One region of the Cupriavidus sp. genome, then DNA from elsewhere that is predicted to be linked to it. Evidence: riboswitches for the same ligand, from Rfam matches in the RefSeq annotation. Region 1 holds a riboswitch; the other holds the start of a gene.
What was found. A riboswitch is a leader RNA that binds a small molecule or an ion and turns the genes downstream of it on or off. The one in region 1 is predicted to bind glycine.
Positions count from the first base shown of each region.

Region 2: linked by a shared signal. The riboswitch ahead of gcvT (glycine cleavage system aminomethyltransferase GcvT) and the one ahead of ACO550_RS09470 (D-amino acid dehydrogenase) in region 1 are both predicted to bind glycine.

Region 1 covers NZ_DBHKYV010000004.1:209,636-212,807, forward strand. Annotated here, with positions in the region: gene ACO550_RS09460 (GGDEF domain-containing protein) at 1-114, shown strand, start outside; tRNA gene ACO550_RS09465 (tRNA-Leu) at 213-299, shown strand; gene ACO550_RS09470 (D-amino acid dehydrogenase) at 434-1,762, opposite strand; glycine riboswitch at 1,773-1,895, opposite strand; glycine riboswitch at 1,896-1,995, opposite strand; gene ACO550_RS09475 (amidohydrolase) at 2,026-3,172, opposite strand, start outside.
Region 2 covers NZ_DBHKYV010000012.1:118,503-121,674, reverse strand. Annotated here, with positions in the region: gene gcvP (aminomethyl-transferring glycine dehydrogenase) at 1-42, opposite strand, end outside; gene gcvH (glycine cleavage system protein GcvH) at 120-500, opposite strand; gene gcvT (glycine cleavage system aminomethyltransferase GcvT) at 609-1,736, opposite strand; glycine riboswitch at 1,820-1,939, opposite strand; glycine riboswitch at 1,961-2,048, opposite strand; gene ACO550_RS17040 (YMGG-like glycine zipper-containing protein) at 2,133-2,357, opposite strand; gene ACO550_RS17035 (UvrD-helicase domain-containing protein) at 2,641-3,172, shown strand, end outside.

The DNA.
Region 1 (3,172 bases):
GAAGCGCCGCGCCTTGAGCCATTGCTGCACCGCGCGGACAGTGCGATGTACCGTGCCAAACGTGCCGGCCGCAACCGCTACGTGCTCGACGGCAGCGTGTATCTTGGGGTTTGAATAGCTGATCCGCAGTTGCTGCAAGAAAGGGCTTGCAAATTCCCAAAGCTTCTGTAGAATTCGCGGCTCGCGTCGCAGCAGTAATGCAGCGAAACGAAGCCCAGATGGCGGAATTGGTAGACGCACTAGGTTCAGGTCCTAGCGGTGGCAACACTGTGGAGGTTCGAGTCCTCTTCTGGGCACCAATTCGAAAGCCCCGCTCAACGAGCGGGGCTTTTTCATTTATAAGGCCCAGAAAGGGCAGTTCAGCGCGGTCGGTTATTGATGCGCTGGCCCTCTCCCGCGAGCGGGAGAGGGGCGGGGGAGAGGGCAGGGCGCGTCAAGCTGCCCCAGCCCTCACTCCTTGCGCACCACCACCAACCACCACGCGCCCATCCTCCTGCGCCGCCGACTGCCGCACGACATCCCCGACCATCTCCGCCGTAACGGCCGACAGCGTCCAGCCCAGATGCCCATGCCCGGTGTTGTAGAACACGTTTGCCGCATGGCCACGTCCTACGCGCGGCATCATGTTTGGCATCATGGGACGCAGCCCTGCCCAGGGCACTACGTTGCGCGTGCTCACGCCGGGGAAGCATGCGTGCACCCAGTCGATCAGCGGACGAATCCGGTCCGCGCGAATATCGCGATTGATGCCGTTGAATTCGGCCGTGCCGGCCACGCGGAAGCGGTCCACACCCAGGCGGCTGGTCACGAGCTTGGTTTCATCGTCGAGCAGGCTCACCACGGGCGCGCTGGCCTGGCTTTCGGCGTCGTTCAGGTTCACGGTGATCGAGTAGCCCTTGACGGGATAGATGTTCACGCGATCGCCCAGTTGCTGTGCGAAGGTGCGACTGGCCACGCCCGCACAGACCACCACGCCATCGAACTCGTGTGAGGCGGGCAGGCCGTCTTCCGCGGACACGACCGTGGCGCGGCGGCCCGTCGTCGATACCGAGCGCACATCCTGGTTGTAAAGCGTCTGCACTTCCAGGCGACGGATCGCAACTGCCAGGCCGTTGGTGAATTTGTGGATGTCGCCCGTCGAGTCGCTCTCGGTGAAGTAGCCACCGTAGTACTGCCCGGCCAGCGTCGGCTCGATCGCACGCATCTCGTCGGGCGTGACCGCGCGGCGTTCCAGGCCGCCCTCGGCCAGCAGTTTCGACACGCTACCCGCATGATCGAAGCCGGCCTTGTTGCGATAGATATGCAGGATGCCGCGCCGCTTCAGATCGAAGTCGATGCCTTCGGCATCGGCCCACGCGAACAGGTGCTGCCGCGCGGCAATGGCCAGCCGTGCGGTTTCGACCGTGTTGGCGCGATAGTGCGGCATCGACGCGATGAACTCGGCAAACCAGCTCAGCTTGTGCCAGCTCGGACGCGGGTTGACCAGCAGCGGCGCATCGTTGCGCAGCATCCACTTGATGCCCTTGGCCAGCGTGGACCAGTGCGTCCAGACTTCGGCATTCGATGCCGACAATTGCCCGCCGTTGGCAAACGACGTTTCCATCGCCGCATAGCGATGGCGTTCGAACAGCGTGACGGAGAACCCGCGCTTGGCGAGAGCGTAAGCGGTCGTGACGCCGGTAATCCCGCCGCCAATCACTGCAATGGATTTCATGAGAAGGTCTTCCAGGACGTCATGGGATGGCAGTCCACGGCGCACCATGCGCTTCGCGGACGCCCCCTCTGTCCTTGACCTGAGAGATTCGCGCGCAGCGCGCAAGACCTGGCTTGCGCGTGCATCGCTTGCTCCTTCGGTACCGCCGGCTGACGTACAAGCCGGGGTTCTTCAGAGTGCACTGGCGATACCGGTCCTTTTGCCTGAGAGTTTCCGGGGCGGTTGCTCCTTCGGCGCCGCGCCTGCCGGGTGACAGACACGGGCTCTCCCGATATCGCGGGACACAACGGTGACAACTATGCCACAGATCTTCAGGCTGCGGCTACCAGGAATCGTTGCGCCAGCCGCACCCATGCCGCGGCACCCAGTGGCAGCACCTGGTCGTTGAAGTCATAGCCGGGGTTGTGCACCATGCACCCGCCGAACTCGCCCTCGCCATTGCCCAGGATCAGGTAGCAGCCGGGCACCGCATTGAGCATCCACGCAAAATCCTCGCTGCCGTTCAGGCCCTTCGGTGCCTGGGTCACGACCTGGTCGTCGCCAACCAGTTCCTTGCAGACGTCCGCGGCCAGCGCAGTCGGGACTTCGGCATTGACCATCGGCGGCGTCAGTTGCCGATAGTCGATCTGCGCGGTCACGCCATGGGCTTGTGCCGTCAGGCTCACGATATCGAAAATGCGTGCCTCCACCAGCGCGCGTGTTTCAGGCCGCGCGGCGCGGATATTGAGGCCGAGCTTCACTTCCTCGGGAATCACGTTGTGCGTGGCACCGGCATGGATAAAGCCGACCGAGACCACGGCCGTATCGTCGGGCGCCACATTACGCGCCACCACGGTCTGCAAGGCCGTGATGATGGCGGCAGACGCGGCAATCGGGTCCTTCGAGCGATGCGGCATCGCGCCGTGCCCGCCTACACCCCGGATGGTGATGTCGGCCACATCGGACGACAGGCTTACCGGACCCGTCAGCACGCGGAACGAACCGGCCGGCACACCGGGCATGTTGTGCAGCGCGTAGATGGCATCGCATGGAAAGCGCTCGAACAGGCCGTCCTCGATCATTGCGCGCGCACCGCACAGGTTCTCTTCGTCGGGCTGGAAAATTACGTTCAGCGTGCCGTCGAAGCTGCGCGAATCGGCAAGAGCCTTGGCCGCCGCCAGCAGGATTGCGGTATGGCCATCATGGCCGCACGCATGCATGCGGCCGTGCGTCTTGCTGGCATAGGGCAGGCCCGTGGCCTCGACGATTGGCAGCGCGTCCATGTCGGCGCGGATTCCGAGCCGGCGCGTGCCGTTGCCGACCTTGAGTTGCCCCACCACACCGCTCTTGCCGATACCGGTATGCACTTCGTAGCCCCAGCTTTCCAGCAAGGTGGCCACGAGCTTGCTGGTGGCACCAACTTCAAAGCCAAGCTCGGGCTGCGCATGGATCTGGCGGCGGATATTGACGAAGGTTTCG
Region 2 (3,172 bases), on a different contig from region 1:
TGCACCTTGGGCGGCAGCGTTCATGGGAAGCGGGGCGTTCATGGCAAGGAATCTCGTGGGGCACGCGGCGGCAGGTGGTCAGCCTGGCCGCCGCGCGCGGCATCAAACAGTCAGCGCAATCAGGCGCCGACGCTGGCCTTGTAGGCGTCGACGTTCATCAGGCCGTTCACATCGTCGCCGTTGGCCGGCTTGAGCTTGAACAGCCATGCATCGAATGCGTTGGCGTTGACCGATTCCGGCGCAGCCGAGGCGGCGTCGTTGACGGCGATCACTTCGCCGGCTACCGGCGCGTAGATGTCGGAAGCCGCCTTGACGGACTCCACCACGGCCAGCGCGTCGCCAGCGCCGACCGACTTGCCCACTTCAGGCAGTTCCAGGAATACGATGTCGCCCAGCGCGTCCTGCGCGTGGTCGGTGATGCCGATCGTCAGCGTGCCGTCGGATTCGACGCGCACCCATTCGTGCGACTCGGTGTACTTCAGGTCAGCGGGGAAATTCATGAGGTTCTCCGGGATACAGTGTGTTTCTTGTTTCAAGCACCCGCCGCAGCATGTGGGCTCGAGCGGACGGGTGAAAGGGCGACCGTTGTTGTGAAGCCGGGCGATGCCTCAGCTCACGAGTGCCTTGCCATTGCGCACAAACGGCAGTTTAACCACAGTCGCGGTCAGTTTGCGGTCGCGAATCTCGACCTGGACGTCGGTACCGGGCGTGATCTCGCGGGGCAGGCTGGCAAAAGCGATCGACAGTTGCAGCGACGGGCTGAACGTGCCGCTGGTGATCTCGCCGTCGCCGGCTGCGGTAATGACCTTCTGGTGCGCGCGCAGCACGCCACCCTTGTCGCGCAGGATCAGGCCCGCGAAAGTCTTGCGTTGTCCGTCTTGCTGCAATGCGGCCTTGCCGACGAAATCGCGCTCGCTTTGCAGGTCCACGGTCCAGGACAGGCCCGCGTCGAGCGGCGAGGTGTGAATATCCATGTCCTGGCCATACAGGTTCATGCCGGCTTCCAGGCGCAGCGTGTCGCGTGCGCCCAGGCCGGCAGGGCGTACGCCCGCGGCGGACAGCTTTTCCCAGATCCCGGCGACGTTCTCGGCGGGCACCACCAGCTCGAAACCGTCTTCACCGGTATAGCCGGTACGCGCCACCATCAGTTCGCCCATGCCGGGGTCCTGCACGACGAGCGCATTGAACGGCTTCAGCGCCTCGGCGGGCTGGGTGGACGGGAACGCCTGATAGACCTTGGCGCGCGCATTCGGGCCTTGCACGGCCACGATGGCCAGCTTGCCGGCGCCGGCCGGCGCCACATCGCCGCGGCGCGGGGTGATGGTCACGCCGCTGCCGGTGGCGGCATTGCGCGTCACGATCCATTCGAGATCGCCGACGGCCGTGCTGGCATTCACCACCAGGCGGAAATGGTCCTCGGCAAAGAAGTAGACGATCAGGTCGTCGATCACGCCGCCTTTTTCATCGAGCATGCACGAATACAGTGCCTTGCCCGGTGTTTGCAGCTTGTCCACATTGTTGGCCAGCAGGCCGCGCAGGAAAGCACGTGTGTTGGCGCCATGAAGGTCCACCACGCACATGTGCGAGACGTCGAACATGCCGGCATCGGCGCGCACGGCATTGTGTTCCTCGATCTGCGAGCCGTAGTTGACCGGCATGTCCCAGCCGCCGAAGTCGACCATACGGGCGCCGAGGGCGCGGTGGATAGCGTTGAGGGGCGTGGCCTGGAGCGTCATGGGTATCCTCGGATCGAAAACGAAAAAAGGGTCATCCGCCGCAACGCTCGGCCGCACCAATGTGCAACCAATCCGCTGCGGCGGATGACCCCTCTGTCCTCGATACCTGAGAGATTACAAAGCTTGCGCTTCGTGCGCCCCTTCGGTGGACATGCTCACCCTGCATTCAGCAGCGGCGGATGTCGCTCTCCAGAGTGCGGCATGCATTGTGTGCATGTTGCATGCCGATCCGGTCGGTCCATGGTGCCTGAGAGTTTTTGGGTAGTTCCCCTTCGGCGGCGCAATGACTGCGCGCTCTCCCGGCCGGATGCGCGAGAATGTACGGGACCGGTCTGCCTTTGTCAAACGCGGGCAGCCGGTCTCGCCCCCGGCATTGATCACCGGACCCCCGGCCGGCTAGCGGCGGTCCTTCGTCACCACGTTACCGACCACGCCACCCACGGCCGCACCGCCCAGCGTACCCAGCGCGCTACCGTCGGTCAGTACGGCGCCGCCCAGCGCACCCGCACCCGCGCCGATTGCCGTATTCCGTTGTTTCGGGGTCATGTCGGCGCAACCGGCAAAGGTCACCAGCGTCACGCCGATCAGCGCCACTTTTGAAAGCGTGCGAACTGTTTTCATGATGGGCTCCTTGAGGTCATCGATGTCATCGTTTCCGATGTGTTGAAGTTGTCTCCCGTGACGGTGGCGCAGCGCGCCTGAACCGGGCGGTCGTGATCGATAAGAGGCAAGCTCCATGCCCCGGGTGCGGTCGCTTTACGATTGTTACCGTCGTGAAACGCCTGCTGTCGGACACCGCCGGACAAGCCTGCCGCGGGCTTGAGCGCGTGTTAACATCGACGCCTTTCGCGACACGCCTGCCGCGTGCGCTTTTCGCCCTCTCGCCGGTTTCATTCCCTGCCTCATGACCCACGGACTCAACGCCGCGCAATCCGAAGCCGTCCGCTACCTGGACGGCCCCTGCCTTGTGCTGGCGGGCGCCGGCTCCGGCAAGACGCGCGTGATCACGCAGAAAATTGCCCACCTGATCGAGGACAAGGGGTTCGAGCCACGTCACATTGCGGCGGTGACCTTCACCAACAAGGCGGCCAAGGAAATGCAGGAGCGCATTGGCAAGCTCATGGAGGGCAAGACCACGCGCGAAGGGAAGCGCATTCCACTCAAGCAGCTGACCGTTTGTACGTTTCACTCGCTCGGCGTGCAAATCTTGCGCATGGAAGCCGAGCATGTCGGGTTGAAGCCGCAGTTCTCGATCATGGATTCGGACGACTGCTTCGGTCTGGTGCAGGAGCAACTGGGCACCACCGACAAGAAGCTGATCCGCAGTGTGCAGGGCACCATCTCGCTGTGGAAGAACGGCATGGTCGATCCCGAGACGGCGCTCGCGCAGGCGGCCAACGCCGATGAGCACCAGGCGGCCATGGTGTATCGCAACT